Regions from separate parts of the Cupriavidus sp. YAF13 genome, predicted to be linked through region 3. Evidence: predicted binding sites of a transcription regulator. Region 3 holds the regulator's gene; each other region holds the start of a gene.
What was found. Region 3 encodes FliA, which starts transcription of late flagellar genes. Its sites were predicted from a motif close to CTAAAGTTTNNNNNNNNNNNGCCGNTA; they were not measured.

Region 1 (5,436 bases), on a different contig from region 3:
CGCCCAGCCGGGCGGCATTGCGCCGGCGGAATTCGCCAGGCGCATCAAGGACGACACCGCGCTGTGGAGCCAGGTGGCAAAGTCCGCCGATGTGAAGGCCGAGTAAATGGGCAAGCGCCGCCATTGCGCGGCGCTGGGACAACAAGGAACGAACATGTACTTCAGAACGGTGCCCCGGGAGATATCCCTCCAGGTCTTCTCGGCCATGCCCGCGCATTTGCGCAAGACCGGCGTGCGCTCCGAGTGGGCCGATGCCAACAAGGGCGGAGCCTGCATCGACAGCTTCCTGGAGGGGCCGGTCTTTGATCCCGCGGGCAACCTGTATGTGACGGACATCCCGTTCGGGCGCATCTTGCGCATCTCGCCGGCCGGGGAATGGTCGCTGGTCGCCGAGTACCAGGGCGAACCCAACGGCATGAAGTTCCTGAACGCGCGCGAACTGGTGGTGGCCGACTATCGCCGCGGCCTGTTGCGCGTCAACGTGGACACGGGCGAGGTGGCCTCCTTGCTGGGACGGCGCAACGCGGAACAGTTCAAGGGCGTGAACGACCTCGCCATCGCCCGCAACGGCGACCTGTACTTTACCGATCAGGGCCAGACCGGCCTGCACGATCCCACGGGCCGCGTCTACCGCCTGCGTGCCGGCGGGCAGCTGGACCTGCTGCTGGGCAATGTGCCCAGCCCCAACGGCCTGGCGCTGTCCTGCGACGAAAAAGTGCTGTTCGTGGCGGCCACGCGCGGCAATTGCGTGTGGCGCGTGCCGCTGCAGGCCGACGGCAGCGTGTCGAAGGTGGGGCAGTTCTTCACGTTCTACGGCACCAGCGGCCCCGACGGCATGGCCATCGACAGCCGTGACCGGCTGTTCGTGGCGCATGCCAGCCTGGGCTGCGTGTGGGTGCTGAGCAAGCGCGGCGAGCCCGAGGCGATCCTCGCCAGCCCGGCAGGCGCAACCACCACCAACCTGGCGTTCCAGCCCGCCGCTGAGCCGGGGCAGCCGCGCAAGGTGTTTGTCACCGAATCGGAGACGGGCACGATCCTGTTCGCGGATCTGGACGAGGCCGGGCTGGGCGCTTGATTCCGTTGCCGCCCGCGCCTGTCACTTCGGTGGCAGCAGGTCTTGCAGGTCCCGCAGGGTTGCCGCGGTAGCGGGGCCCGCAGGCGCGGAGACGGGTGGCGCCGGGCGGGCCGGGCTGATCGTATTCGTCCTGCCGGCCGGGCCGTTGCCGTTGCCAGTGCCGCCGCCGGCGGCGGCATGCGGCACGGCAGCCGGGTCGAGCCGGCCATTCTGGCCCAGCGCGATCTGCGCGCAGCCGGTGAGGAAGCCGTCCTTCTTCAGGCTGTTGGTGATGTCGATCGCCAGGACTGCAGCGCGCTCCTCGATCGGGATGAGGGTGCCGCCGCGGCTGAATGTGTATTTGCCTTTCCACACCGCGCGGTTCTGCCTGACATCCGTCAGCGTCGTGCCATAGTTGATCGACAGGCGGCCGCCGGACGCATTGACCACGCCCCCGCCGTTGGCGATGGTCAGCACCGTATCGGCGCCGAACGTACGCATCCTGCCGGTCAGCGCGGTCGAGTCCAGCTCCAGCCCCGAGATCTCGTCGTACGCCGATTCCACGCCGCACTGCCGGGTCACCTCGCGGAACTTGGCCGCGAACGCCGCGGAGAAGTCGCTGTTCCACCCCATGCCGGTAGTGCCCAGCACATACATGCGGGTGGGCTTGCCGGTGTAGTCGCTGGCGCGGCTGGTCACGCCGACGGTGGTCGGCGCGCAGCCGCCCAGCAGCATCGACGCTACGGCCAGCGCGGCGGGGGCGCTATATCGATATCGGTTTCCCATGTCTTGTGCCCTGAGAGAAATGGCGAGGCGACCGGTTGCGGCCGGCGCCCGCTTGCTACTTCGTGTATGAAAAGTAATAGGGGCTGGTGGCGGATCGCATCACATAGCGGCCGTCGGCTTCGGTCAGCCGATAGCATGTTTGCATCGCGTTGAAACTCGGGTTGGCCATCTCCAGGCAGACCTGGTTGGCTTCCGGCTCGATGCGGTAGCGCCCGGACGAATAGCCGCGGCTGACGGAATTGGTCACATCCAGGCTGCCGCTTTCCCGGACCTGCATCCAGAGCGTAACGCCGGACGGCGCGATGGCATTGATCCTTCCGAGATGCGTGAAATGGCTGGCCAGCTCGGCCCCGGTCAGTTGCCTGCCCTGCGGGCCGGCTGCAGGCCGGGTCGGGGCGTAGGCCGTGGCGCCCTGGCCAGGCTGCCCAGGCTGGCCAGGCGGGAGCGCCATGGCAGGCGGGGCGGCGGACGCCGTCTCGCTACGGAATTTCTGCAGTGCCAGCGCGGACCGCGCTGGCACTTCGCTGATCCATTGCGCGGGAATGGCAAAATTGATGTTCTGCGCGTCGGTCCGCATCAGGTAGGTAATGCCGACGAGCTGCCCGTCCGTGTTGAACAGGCCGCCACCGCTGGAGCCCGGGGAGATCGGGGCGGTGGTCTGGAGGCGGACGATGCGGTCGCGCTCGTCCTTGTTCAGCGAGGAGAGCAGGCCATCGCTCAGCGTCAGCTCGTAGCCGCGCGGCGCGCCGATGGCGTAGACCTTCTGCCCCACCTTGAGCGCGGCCAGCGGCGCGATCTTTACCGCCGGGGCGGTGAGGCCCTTGGCGCGCAGGATGCAGAGGTCGCGCTCGACATCGGCGTGCACCAGGCTGGCGCCATACGTGACCTTCTCGCGCCGGATGCTGACGGATTTGCCGCTCTTGAGCACGTGGCAGTTAGTGACCAGTTCCTCCGGCCCGATCACCACCGAGCTGCCCAGGCCGAACCGCGTGCCTTGCGCGTCAAAGACGGATACTACCCAGATGCTGGGCGATTCCCGCTCATAGAGTTCGGCCGAATCCAGCGCCAGGCAATCCGTCGAGATGCCAAAAGCCAAACACGAAATAGCGACGCTTCCCGCAATGTTTTGCGCCCGACCCATGATGTTCATTCTGGTGACTGGTTTTGCCGGATTCAGCCGCTATCCTGACGGTGCGGGCTGTCTGGTCTTTCCCCGGCCAGTTCGGCCGGGCTGCCTATGATAAACGTTCCGGATGCCAAGCGGGTGGCCCGCTATTGCGGCCGCCGCGCTAAAGATTCCCGGTTGATGGCCGACAACATGGATGCTGGGAGGTGCGCTTTCCCGCTGGCTTCAATGCCAATCGTAGCTTCAGCCGCAGCTTCAACGGTAGCTTCAATCTCAACCTCAATTTCAACCTGGAAGACCATTCAATGGATATTTCCCTCGTCAGTGCCGCTAGCAACTCGGGCGGCGATCCGGTGCCCACCATGATGCTGCGCAAGTCGCTGGACCTGCAGGCTCAGAGCGTGGCAACCCTGCTGGGCTCGATGCCGCAAGTCAGCGTTCCGGCCAGCAATCCGCCTCACCTTGGCCAGAACATCGACGTCAAGGTCTGATTCCGGTAATCCGGTAACGGAGCTGCCCGCGCCCAGGTTGACATCGAACGGGTGCGGGGAGCTAAACGGCGGAGCCGGGCGGCTGCGGCGCCAGCGCGAACGCCAGCCGCACGGTCGTCCCTTGCGCCGAAGAGCGCAGGTCCAGCGCCGCTCCGATGGCCTCGGCACGCCGGCGCATATTGCCCAATCCCCGTCCGTGCGCGGCAGCCTCGGGCGCAAAGCCGCGGCCATTGTCGTGGATCTCGACGACCAGGGCTTGCTGGCCGGCATCATGGCGCGCCGAGACCCGGATAGCGCTGCCGCCGCCATGCTGCATGGCATTGGAAAACACCTCCAGCAACAGGTAGTGCAGCTCACGCACCCGCTGCGGCGTCAGGTCGTGCAGCGCCGGCAGGCGCGCTACCTGCCAGTCCACCCGCAATCCCGCCGCCTCCAGCCGCGGGCCAAGCCGGTAGCGCAGGTTGCCGAGTACGGTGGCCAGGTCGCCGCCGGTGTCCTGCAGCGCATCGACGGATAGTTTCAGGGCATCCAGCGCATGCTGCAGCTGTTGCTGCAACGTGTGCGTGGAAGGGCTGCCGGAGCGCAGCATGGAGAGCATGCCCACCAGCTGGCTGCCAAGGCCGTCATGGATATCGCGCAAGACCCTGCCGCGCTCTTGCAGGGTGGCCTGCTCGCGCTCCATCTCGCGGGAGTGGCGGTACAGCGCATACAGTTCCTGCTCCTTGCGCGAGACCGCCCTGTCCAGCTTCTGGTTCAGGGCAGCCAGCATGCGTGTGGCGCGCGTGTAGCGGTCGACCAGCAGCCAGCCCATGGTCAGGCTGAAAATCAGCGACACGTAGCGGGTGACGGAGGAGTCCCAGTAGTCATCCCCGATCCACCAGACATGGATCAAATCCAGCATCGAGATGAGCAGGGTGAGGCCAAGGGCGGCGGCAATCGCCGTGCGCTCACGCTCCGGGCGCGTCACGGCGGCGCGGACCAGCACGGCCACGATCGACAGTGCCATCGCAACATTGACGACCACATTGGCCAGCACCATGGCGCGGGTGCTGTGGGCCGCCACCATCAGCGCGATCAGCGGAAGCTTGACGCTCAGGTAGAGCCGCAGCACGCGGCGCAGCCAGCGCGCCTCCAGGCCGGTCACCAGGATGGCGAACCTGGCGGTCGCGTACATGAAGACCGCCCGCCCGGCCAGCACCACCGCGAGCCACGCATCGGGCGCGCCGGCGTCGTCGGAAACGAAGTACTCGGCCAGCCCGAAAGACCAGCCAAACTCGGCGATGGCATATAACCCGAACAGGGGATCCCGCTGGCGCCACCACACCAGCGCCGCCAGGCAAGCTAGCAGCACACTGGCCGCCGCGATGACTATCGGGCCGATGACCTTGAACCAGAGCGCGCGCTGGTAGTGGGCCTCCACCAGTGCCGGGGCACCAAACTCCACGCGTGACAGGCCGCCGCGCGAGCTGGCGCTGGCAGCGATCGTGACAATCAGTTCGTTCTCCGGGCGCAGCAGGTCAGCCGGCACCGGGATCAGCAATGGCTGCTGGCCGGCATAGGACGCCGGGGCCGACAGGCTGCCCGCGTGGGCGAGGCGGCTGCCGTTGAGGCGCACTTCATAGCTATTGGCGGCCCGCTCGATATACAGCGCGGCCATGCCCTGGCGGCCTGGCAAATCCGGGAAGCGCAGGAGAAATCGCGCGCCGCCGGTCTGGCCGGGACGGGACCGGTCCCAGTAGTAAGGCAGCCTGACGGTGGCCGGCGTGCCGTCGCCGGTGATCATGGCGGCCTCGCCAAGGATCTGCGGCTGCCCGGCGGCAAGCGGCGATGTGCCGGGCAAGGCGAGCAGCAGCCAGAGCACAAGCGCTAGCAGCGGCTTTGCGGTGAGCAGGGGGCGGGGCAACAGGATGCGCGCCATCCGCAAGGGGGCGGTAGCCGGCGTGGCGGGGGCGCTTGCCGCCGCGTGGGGTATCACCATG
Region 2 (5,436 bases), on a different contig from region 3:
CCGGGGACTTCTGGGCCATCTGGGATGTCTGGAACCTGGGGAAAAGCGGTGAGGCGTGCGCCAAAGCCGGACGACGCTGCGCCGGTACAACGGCAGTTTACCGAAAGTCGCGCTTGCCCGGGCGAGTGGTGCAACCGGCGCATGCCGGCGCCGCCTCGCCAGGCCCCCTGAACAGCCCGCTAAACAGCCCGCTAAAGCAGGCAGTAATCCACGGGTACGAGCGGCGGCGGCAGCGCGGTCTCGCCCAGCGCTTCCTTCATGCCGATTTCGATGGTGCGGCAGAGCGCATCGAGCGGCAGGTCGTTGGCACTGGTGCCGAACGGTTCTTCCAGCTCATCGCCCAGCGCATCCAGGCCGAAGAAGGTGTAGGCGACGATGGCCACCACGACGGGCGTGACGAAGCCGATGGTATCCACTAGCCCGAACGGCAGCAAAAAACAATACAGGTAGGCGGTACGGTGCAGCAGCAGCGTGTACGAGAACGGGATGGGCGTGTTGTGTATGCGGTCGCACGCCACCGCCGTGGCCGTCATGGCCGACAAGGTGTCGTCGATGCCGGCGGCGAGGCAGGGCTCGACGCGGTGCTGCCGCACGCACTGGCCCAGGTCTTCGCCCATGCGCATCATCAGTAAGGCGGGCGCATTGGTGCTGCGCTGCAGGTCGGCGAGCTCCGCCGGGCGCAGCCACGCGGAGTCCAGGCCGGTGGCGGCGCTGGCGCCGCGCAAACGGTTGCGCAGCGTGTACGCGTAGGCAATCGTGCGGGAGATCATGCGCACGCGCGCGTCGCTCAGGCCCGCCGGTTTATGGCCGGCGCTGTCCGGCACGTTGTCCGCGATCAGGCTGAGGCATTGCCGTGCCAGGTTCTGGCTGCGCACCACCAGCTCTCCCCACAGCTTGCGCCCTTCCCAGAAGCGATCGTAGGCGGCGGTATTGCGAAAGCCCAGGAAGATGGCCAGCGGCAGGCCGATCAGCGTGAAGGGGATGGCCGTGAGCGTGACCTTGTGCTGGAAGAACGCGCCGTGGCTGAGCGTGACGGCAACCGCTACCAGCAGGTTCACCAGCAGCACGCGCCAGATGCGCGACAGGATCGAGCCTCGCAGGACCAGGAACAACCTCAGTCCCGATGGGCGGTCTCGCACAATCATCTGTGATCCTCTGGCATTGCGGCACGGCGTTCCGTCGATGGGCAGAAGTGTACATTTTTCGCCATGGCGGTGGGTTGCTGGCGGTGCCGCGGCTCAAGTTTCCGGCGAATCGGCCGATGGTGTTGTGTGCGCCAAAAGGGACCGAGATCCCGCAGCGCATCAATGACATCCCCGGCTTCAAGGGCCTGCCTGGCAGGCCACGGGCACCGGGCGGCCGCGCCATGGCGCAGCGGCGGCGCGGCACTGCCGAGGCCGGGATTGCGGACGACCCCGAGGACGGGGCGGAGCCGTCCGGACACGATCCATCAAGGGAACAACCGAATGGAAAACCGGGGACAAGACACAGAGGCCGGCGGCTTGCAGATTAGCCTGGACGACAGCGCGCGGCAGCTGCGCGCGGCATATGCCGCCATGCCGGGCCGCATGGCGCCAGACCGCGCCGCGGTGCAAGAGGCGCTGGCCAGGGGCGGCTGGGCGGAGGCGAAACTGGATACCGCGGCAATCGGCGCCTTTCTCGCGCAATGCCAGCGCGCCATCGAGGGGACGCCCGTGGAGGCGCTGATCGGCGAACTGACCGACGGCTACTTCGATCTCAGCGTCAGCAGCGACAACCTGAGCGTGCGGCTCAACCTGCTGCCGCCGCAGGGCGGGCGCGAGGTGACACGGGACGATATCCGTGCCGCGCTGGCCGAGCGCGGCGTCAAGGCCGAACCGGACAGCGCGGCACTGCGTGGCGCGGTCGAGGCCGGCTATTGCGACGGGCTTGAGATTGCCACGGGACGCGCGCCGCTGCCTGGCACGCCGGCGCGCTTCGAGAGCCTGCTGGCCCCTCCCAAGCCGCTGGTGGCCGAGGACGAAAGCGGCCGCATCGACCTGCGCGACCTGGGCACGCTATTGCTGGTGAATCCCGGCACGCCGCTGATGCGGCGCATCCCGGCACGCCAGGGCAGCGACGGCATCGACGTCTTCGGCAAGGTCGTGCCCGCTGTGCCGGCCATCGATCCGCCTTTTGCGGACGGCCTGACCGGCGTGGCGCCGGATCCCGCCGATCCCGAGGTACTGGTGGCGGCGATCTCCGGCTCGCCGGCCTTGTCGGCGCAGGGCGTATCGGTGAGCCCGGTGGTCGATGTGGAAGCGGTCGACATGCACTCCGGCAACGTCACCTTCGACGGCACGCTGCGCGTCAACGGGGATATCAGGACCGGCATGACCGTGCGCGTGACCGGCGACGTGATCGTCAGCGGCACCATCGAGGCTGCCCATGTGGAGGCGGGCGGTAATGTGGTGGTGAAAGGCGGCATCATTGGCAAGGCCGAGGGCACACATCAAGGCTCACATCAAGGTTCACATCAGGGCGCCGAGGGTGTCGCGCTGGCGCGGGTGACCTGCAAGGGCTCGCTGCATGCGCGCTTCATCGAAAGCGCGGTGGTCGAGGCCGGCACCGAGGTCAAGGTGGAAAGCGGCATCCGCCAGAGCGATGTTTCCGCCGGGCGCAGCATCATTGCCGGCAGCCCCAAGGGCGGCCAGGGCAACATCACCGGCGGGCGCTGCCGTGCGCAACTGGCTGTGCGTACCGCCACCCTTGGCGCCTCCGCGGGTACCGCCACCACCGTGCAGGTGGGCACCAATCCCTACGCCGAAGCCGAGAAGGCCGAGCTTGAGGCCCAGCGCCGCCAGCTGGAGGCGGAGCAGGCCAAGGTGCAGCAACTGGTCAGCTTCTTCGCCAAGAATCCCGAGAAAGCGGTGGGCGACCTGCGCGAGAAGGCGCGCGCCACGCTGTTCAAGCTTACCCGCGACTCGATTGCGCTTGACGCCAGGCTCGCCAAGCTTGCCGAGCAGCTTCGCCCGTCTCCCGAGGCGGTCATCGAGGTGAGCCGGCGCATTCACGGCGGTTGCAGCCTGCATATCGGGCAGAAGTCGATGAAGATCATGGAGGACAAGCCGGGCGGCCACATCCGGCTGGTGGAGGACCGCATCGCGCTGGTCTGAGTCCCCCTGCGTCCCGTCGCACGCCGGCCGCCGCGCTCTTGCGCGGCGGTTTTGCATGTGCCGCACGAAACACAATGCGGAACACGACGCGGAACACGTTACGTGACGCGTAACATGCCCCGGCCCCGCCCGGGCCGCGGCGCCCGAGCCCCCGCGCAAGCGCCAATCCCTTGCCCCACAAGGCGCAGCGGCCAGCCCGGCTCCGCCAGAGAGCCCGCGCCGGCGGCTGGCACGTGCCTTGCAAAGTAGCCTGTCAGGCGTCCCCGCTGGCGCCGTTCCAGAAAAAGACAACAGGAGGGATCATGGACATGGCACTCACCAGCCGGGCAGGCGTAGACAGCATCACCTCGCGAGGCGTCTCGCCGGTCGTGCCATCGGCCATGTCGGCGCGGCAGGTTGCCAGGCTGCCGCTAGCGTCGCACGGCACGGCGCCGCTCAGGGCGGTGGTGATCGACGAATGCGCGCTGCTGCGCCTTGGCCTGGCCCGCATGCTGGAGAGCATGCCTGGCGTGGAGCAGGTGGACGGCGTGGATCCCGATGATCTCTCCATGCACGGGACGACGATCCGCGAGGCCGGCTTGCTGGTGTTTGGCATGCCGCAGGACGTGACCAGCGGCTGGCGCCTGCTGCGCAAGCTGCGGAGCATGCTGCCCGCCCAGCGGGTGCTGCTGCTGTCGGACAATATGTGGCTGCACATGCCGCCGCCGGAGATGGGCTACGGCATCTGCTGCTGCCTGCCCAAGACAGCAGCCCTTGTGACCCTGGAAGCCGCCATCAGCAGCATGCTCGAGGCCGAGGTGCTGGCCGCCTGAGCCGCGCTTCAATCCACCCCGGCTGCGTCTGCCACGGCGGCGATCCTCTCCCGCAGCCAGAGGATTGCCGGATCGGCATGGTTGCGCGGATGCCAGGCCGCGAACAAGGAAAACCCGTTCGCCTCGACGGGCAGCGCAAAGGCGTCTAGCCGGTCGCCATAGCGTTGCGCCAGCCGGCGCGGCAGCGTGGCCACATAGTGGCTGTGGCTGAGCAGTTCCGGCACCAGGGTGAAGGTCTGCACCGATAGCACCACCTTGCGCCGCCGCCCCAGCGCCTCCAGTTGCTCATCCATGTAGCCGTGGAAGCTGCCGCCGCTGGTGGAGACCAGCACGTGCTCCAGCGCGCAATACGCATCCAGGTCCAGCGGGCGCATGCCGCGCGGATGGTGCTTGCGCTGGACCATCACGAAGCGCTCGTCGAGCAGCTTCCTTGCCTTCATCGACGGCGCCACCATCCGCTCTGAGCCGATCAGCAGGTCCACTTCGCCCAGATCCAGCCTGGCGCCGATGGTGGCGGGATCCGCTGCCACGAATGCCATCTGCACACCCTGGCCCGCCACCCCCGACAAGGTTTCCATCAGCCGTAGCCCGAGCACGGCAATGGCGTTGTCGCTGGCCGCCACCACAAAGCGCCGCGTATCGGTCAGCGGGTTGAACGCCGCGCGGTGGCGCACCACGGATTCCAGGTTCTTCAGGGCCGCATGCAGCGGCTCGGCCAATGCGTTGGCCAGTGCGGTTGGCGTCATGCCGCGGCCCGTTTCCGTGGGGATGAGCAAGGGATCGCCAAAGACATGCCGCAAGCGCGCGAGCTGGGTGGAAACGGCGGGCTGGGTCAGGTGCAGGCGCGCCGCGGCCCGCGTGACATTACATTCCGCCAGGAGCGTGTCCAGCGAGACCAGCAGGTTCAGGTCGATGCCTCTGAGATCAATCATGTTGATACGTCGGATATCAGTAATTGATTTCAAAGATAGGTGGGCGCTGCCTAGAGTGCAATCGTGCTCGCACATCGACGCGCCATCTCATCGGAGGAGAACGACATGGACATGAACATGGACACGAACCTGAACACGAACATGAAGGCCTGGATGCTCGACCAGCCCGGACAAGCCCTGGCATTGCGCGACGTGCCTGCGCCGCAGCCGCGAGCAGGCGCAGTGGTGGTGCGGATGGAGGCGGTGCCGCTCCTGAGCTACACCCGCGCGTACCTGCAAGGCGCGCTGCCCTACGCCTACCCGCCGGGGCCTTTCACCCCCGGCACCAACGGCATCGGGCGGATTGCCGCGGTGGGCGAAGGCGTGCAATCGTTGCAGGTTGGCCAGCGGGTCGCCGTGAATCCGCTCTGGCGCAGTAGCGAAGCCGGCCCGGAGCCCGAACAGGCCCTGATCGGGCTGACCGGCATCAGTGCTGGCAGCGCTGCCATGCTCGCCGCTTTCCCTCACGGCACGCTACGCGAGCTGGCCGAGATGCCGGCCTCGACATTGATTCCGCTG
Region 3 (5,436 bases):
ACCCAGCAAGGAATCATCGTGAAGATCAATCAGACCACCTCGTCGAGGCCGAGCGACGCCATCGACGGCGCCGTGCGCAGCGTGGCCGGCGCCCCCGGATCGACGGCTGCCCCGGAGACGTCCAGCGTGCGCGTCAGCAGCCCCCTGTCGGCCCAGGTGCGCGAGATCGGCGCGCGCATGGTAGAAGACCATGACGACGATATCGACACCGCCAAGGTCGAAGAGATCCGCCAGGCCATCTCCGAAGGCCGCATCAAGATCGACCCAAGCAAGATCGCCGACGGCCTGCTCGCGTCCCTGCGCGAACTCAGCGGCGGCGCCTGACATCGCGGCTTGCTACGGGCCGCATCGCCAACCCCACCCCAAGATAGGCAAGCCATGAGCCAGTCCCTGATCCAGAACCTGCGCCGCGAAACCGAGCTCGCGCAGGAGTTCGCCACCTTGCTGGGCGAAGAAAGAAGCCTGATCAAGGCCGGCGATTACCAGGCCCTTGCCGGGGTGCTGGAACGCAAGGTCGAACTGGCCGGATTGCTGGGCGCGCTGACACGCACACGCGAGGCGCAGATGGGCGCCATGGGAATTCGCACCGGCGCGGGCGGCCAGCTGTTCGGGCGCCAGATCGATCCGTCGGTGGAAGCCGCATGGCGGACGCTGGTGTTTGCGGCACGCGCTGCAAGCGACGCCAATGCGCTGAATGCCGCGGTTGTGGATGCGCACCTCGAGTTCACCGAGGAAGCGATTCTGGCGTTGCGGCAACGGGGTGACAACACAACGCTGTATGGGCGCGACGGGCGCGCGCAGAACGGGCCGCAAGGGGTCAGTCTGGCGACTGGTTGAGTTGGATAGCGGTTGAGTTGGGTAGTTTGTGGCATCTCGTTCTTGCGAGTGCCCGCCCTCTCCCCCGGCCCCTCTCCCACAAGTGGGAGAGGGAAGCAAACCAGCAGGGGGGGATAGGCCAACGCCTCGGTTTAGCCGTGTGACCCGCCCCCAAGGCGGGGAACACCCAGGGGCGACGCGAAGCGAGCCGTGATGGTTTGAATCTCCCGCTATGCGGCGCCTCGCCGCATCCGGGTCGCCTTCTTTGCCTACTTTCTTGGCGAGACAAGAAAGTAGGTCGCCGCCCCGCAGGGGTGGTGAAACTGCAGTTGAAGTTGCAGTTAAGCAGTTGCGGTTGCAGTTGCGGTTAAGCGGTTGCGGTTAAGCCCCCCTCACCGAAACCCAACCGTCACCTCGTTAGCCTGCCCAATCAAGACCGGCGTCAACGCCCCCTTCCCCGGCACCTGAAAGGCAAACACAAAGCCCTTGGCAGCGTCATCCCCGCTAAACGCCTCGGTCAGCCCCTCAGCCCCCGAAAGCAATACACACCGCTGCGCATTGCATAGGTAAGCCTGTAGTGCATTCGGCGGCGTACGCGAGAAGCTATAGCGCCACCGCACTGTCGTGATTGCGCCCTGCGCCTGCGGCAAATAGCCGGTCGGTGAAATCGGGACGGAAACGGTACGCAGGCCTTTGCTGTACAGCGCAGGCCCGTTCACCGAAGCCGACCAGCTATGCAGCGCCTGCCCGCCAGGCGCTGCCAGTGCCGGGCAGCACGCCACGGCGAGCGTCAACGCGGCGAAGCGCTTGGGCCAGTAGCTCACAGCAACCCGCGCAACTGCGAACGCAGCCGTGTGATCGCCTGGCTACGGATCTGGCACACACGCGACTCGGTGACTTCCAGCACCGCGCCGATTTCCCGCAGGTTCAGCTCCTGGTCATAGCACAGCGACAGCACCAGCTTCTCCCGCTCGGGCAGGCGCTCGATGGCGCGGATCAGCGCTTCGCGCATGCCGCTCTCCATCAACACCGTGAGCGGGTTGCCGTCATCGCTCACGCTCAGGTGCCGGTCGAGGAAGTCCTCTTCGCCAGAGCGCTCGAAGTCTTCATAGTGCAGCAGCTGGCAGCCATAGACCTCGTTGAGCAGCGTCTGGTATTCGTCCAGCGGCAGCTCCAGTTCCTGGGCCACTTCGGAATCGAGCGGCGCACGGCCCAGCGTTTGCTCCAGGCCGCGCACGGTGCGCTCGATCCGCCGCGTGAACTGGCGCAGGCTGCGCGACTGCCAGTCGTTGGCGCGCACCTCGTCGAGCATGGCGCCGCGAATGCGCTGGCTGGCGTAGGTCTCGAAACGCGCACCGTGGGTGTCTTCATAGCGCTTGGCGGCGTCGAGCAGACCGATCATGCCGGCCTGGATCAAGTCATCGAGCTGCACGCTGGCAGGCAGCTTGGCCGCCAGTTGCAAGGCGATGCGACGCACCAGCGACGCATGCGCCGTCACGGTATCAGTCTGTTCGAGCTTTCCCTGAATCGTATACATGGTGGAATTCTCGTGAGTCCTAGCTTGCAGGTCCCGGCGCTTAGGCCAGGGCCGTGGCCGTCGGCGCCATTGGTGCCGACAGGGTTGAACGGGGATCGGTGGACATTGGCCAGCTGGCAATGCCTGTGGCAATTCGGCGTAATGCGGCGGTGGCGGGCGCGGCCGGGAAGGCCTCGACCACGCAACGGCCCAATGCGGTACTGCGCTCGACCAGCGGATCGTGCGGCAGGCTGCCCGCGGGGCTGGCCTCGACGCCAAGGTACTGGCTGGCGGTACGGGCCAGGTTGCCCAGCACCGCACTGGCGGCGGCGTCCCCGGCGGCGGCATTGATCACCAGGTGGAAACGCCGGCAGGCGTACAGGTGATTGAGCTGCTTGATGCACGCGTATGCGGCCTTGATCGAGGCCGGCTCCGCGCGCAGCACCACGATGAGGTTATGCGCCGCGCCAGCCATTTGCGACAAGCCGCCATCCGCATCGCTGCGGGCATCGCTGAGCACGGTGCGAAACGACTTGAGCAACTGCAGGTCGCCATTGGCCTGGGGGCTGCCCGGCAGCACAGCAACGGTGCCGGCGGGACGCTTGCCGAGCGCTGCGTCGAGCGTCACCGCGCCTCCCAGCACCGCGGCCAGGGTGCCTTCCGGCATGGCGCCGGCAAGCCGGGTGGCGCGGGCGCCGAAGCGGTCCTCATCGACGAGCAGTACGCGTTCGCCTTGCAGGGCAAGGGCGTTGGCCAGCCCCAGTGCCACCGTGGTGGCCCCGGCACCGGCATCGCTTGCGACCACGGCAACGCGGCGCGTGGCGCGTGGCGCCAACATGCGCCGCAGGCTTTCCGCCTGGTCGGTTGCGAGTGAATTCACGGCTTATTCTCCCTGCGCCAGCGTCTCGAACACGCGGCTTGCGCTCATGCGCGCCTCGAGCACGCCCCCGGCGCCGCCCAGTTGCAACGTCTCCGGCGGCGCTTCCTGAACGGCGGGCTGCGTGGCGCGGCCGCTGCGGGCGGGATAGTTTTCCAGCACGTCGAGCAAGGCCAGCAAACGGCCGATGCCTTCGACCAGCACAGCTGCGCCGCAAGCCTGGCGAGCCGGCGCGCGGCCGGTCAGCCGCGCCAGGAATGCGGCGACCGAATCATCGCAGGCTTGCTCGAGGCGCAGCGCGGCCACACCCATCTGCAGCGCGAGCAAGCGGGCGCAGGCCTGCGCTTCGGCCTGTGCGGGTTCATGGCCGCCGTCGCCTTGGCCAAGGTGGTCCAGCGCATGGCGCAGGGTGCGCAGTTGCGCTTCGCCGGCTTCGGCCCAGCGGGCCCAGCGTGCCAGTTGCGCGCCCTCGGCCGACAGCGCCGGGTCGCACAGCAGGTAGTGCACGGCGAGCGTCTGGCCGTTCTCGCGGTCGACCACGCGCGACACCAGCAAGCCGGCATCGGTGCCGCCCTCGGCGGCGGCGCGGGCGCCGCGTGCCTGGCCTTCGAGCACGCGCACCGGGCTTTGGGCGATCCACTGCACCGCATCGCGGCCGCGATAGTCCATGTCTTGCACAGCGTGGAAGGTCAGCGTCTCGGCCAGCGCATCGAGCTTGACGGCGGCACCGCCGCTGGCCACGCGGGTGGTCTTGCGTGCGGTGGCCAGCCAGCGCTCGCCAGCTTGCTGCCAGCGTGCCAGCACAGGGGCGGCAGGCATGGCGTCGAGTACGTTGACCACGGTACGGGCGGCGGCGATGGCGGCGCACAGCGTGGCGGCATCGGCTTCCCATCCGCCCTGGCCGCCTTGCAGCGCCGGGCCGGTGCGGCCTGCGGGTGCGGCAGCGGCCGCCAGCGGCAGGCCGTCGCGGTCCGCCAGGAACAGCGTGTGCTGCCAGGGGCGCGGCGCGCGCCGTCCCGCCACCGGTGCGGCCACCGTGGCGCTCAGCGACAGCACGAAGCGGTCGCAATGGCGGGCGAGGTCGCGGCAGGCGGCCTCGCGCACTTGCTGCGCCATCAGGCGCGGCGAGGATGCGCTCTCATTGCGTTGCTGCCACAGCGAGCGGACCAGTTCAAAGCTATAGCTGCCAGCGTTCAGTTGCTCCACGCAATCGCCCACCGCGTTGGCGCTGTCCGTCAGCGAGCGCAGCATGCCGTCGGCGCCGCCGGGGCTGGCGGTGCGCGCGGCTTCGCTATCGTCCTGCGCGGGCATGGCGCGGCGCGCGGCTTGCGCGTCGGCAAACACCGATCCGCGGCGCGGCGTCTGGAAGGCACGCTCGACAAGGGCCGCGCCGTTGGCGAGCTCAAGGTGCTCGGGCACGCGCTGGCCGGTGGAGGCGTAGTACACCGGCAAGCGGTGGCGGATCACCACGTCGAGCACGGAGCCCAGGTGCGTGGCCTCATCCAGCTTGCTGACGATGCAGCCGTCGATGCCGCCATCGGGCGTGGCATCGTGACGGTAGGCGTGGACGACTTCGTTGAGCGTGTCGCCGTGGCTGGCGCCGTTGAGCAGCAGGATGCGCTGCACCGGCGCCTGCACGCCAGCCAGCATGGCGATCTGCTCGGACAGGTTGCGGTCGCGCTGGCTCATGCCCACGGTGTCGATGATCACCAGGTGCTTCTCGGTCAGCGCCGCCAGCGCGAAGCGCAGGTCGGCCGCGTCCTTGACCGCATGCACGGGCACGCCAAGGATGTCGCCGTAGATGCGCAATTGCTCGTGCGCGCCAATCCGGAACGTGTCGGTGGTCAGGAGCGCCAGGCGTTCCGGGCCGTGCTTGAGCACGAAGCGCGCGGCAAGCTTGGCGGTGGTGGTGGTCTTGCCCACGCCGGTGGGACCCACCAGCGCCAGCACGCCGCCCTGGGCGAAGAGCGCATCTTCGTCGTTCAGCACCGGCACCTTGCGCCCAAGCTCCTGGCGGATCCAGGTCATGGCGGCGGGCCGGTCATGGCCCAGCGGCAAGTGACCCAGCAGCGAACGGGCGAGCTGCCCGGAGAAGCCAGCGGTCACTAACCAGGTAAACAGCGAATCGCGCAACGGGTCTCCGCCGATCGACGGCAGGCTGTGCGTGCCCACGCCGGAGAACTGGCGCTCCATCATGGCGCGCATGGTCTGCAGCTCGCCGCGCAGG

Region 1: the regulator FliA is predicted to act here: its motif matches at 3,130-3,156, upstream of AB4061_RS24845 (YjfB family protein).
Region 2: the regulator FliA is predicted to act here: its motif matches at 1,238-1,264, upstream of AB4061_RS28270 (DUF342 domain-containing protein).

The regions. Positions count from the first base shown of each region.
Region 1 covers NZ_JBFRDD010000033.1:63,016-68,451, reverse strand. The annotation lists gene AB4061_RS24865 (Bug family tripartite tricarboxylate transporter substrate binding protein) at 1-106, shown strand, start outside; gene AB4061_RS24860 (SMP-30/gluconolactonase/LRE family protein) at 155-1,075, shown strand; gene AB4061_RS24855 (hypothetical protein) at 1,097-1,840, opposite strand; gene AB4061_RS24850 (S1C family serine protease) at 1,896-2,936, opposite strand; gene AB4061_RS24845 (YjfB family protein) at 3,173-3,457, shown strand; gene AB4061_RS24840 (sensor histidine kinase) at 3,519-5,435, opposite strand.
Region 2 covers NZ_JBFRDD010000041.1:56,713-62,148, reverse strand. The annotation lists gene AB4061_RS28280 (class I SAM-dependent methyltransferase) at 1-19, opposite strand, end outside; gene AB4061_RS28275 (bestrophin family protein) at 192-1,145, opposite strand; gene AB4061_RS28270 (DUF342 domain-containing protein) at 1,467-3,134, shown strand; gene AB4061_RS28265 (DNA-binding response regulator) at 3,437-3,946, shown strand; gene AB4061_RS28260 (LysR family transcriptional regulator) at 3,955-4,878, opposite strand; gene AB4061_RS28255 (zinc-binding dehydrogenase) at 5,020-5,436, shown strand, end outside.
Region 3 covers NZ_JBFRDD010000018.1:115,950-121,385, forward strand. The annotation lists gene flgM (flagellar biosynthesis anti-sigma factor FlgM) at 19-324, shown strand; gene AB4061_RS16790 (flagella synthesis protein FlgN) at 379-837, shown strand; gene AB4061_RS16795 (flagellar protein FlhE) at 1,209-1,640, opposite strand; gene AB4061_RS16800 (RNA polymerase sigma factor FliA) at 1,637-2,353, opposite strand; gene AB4061_RS16805 (MinD/ParA family ATP-binding protein) at 2,394-3,212, opposite strand; gene flhF (flagellar biosynthesis protein FlhF) at 3,216-5,436, opposite strand, start outside.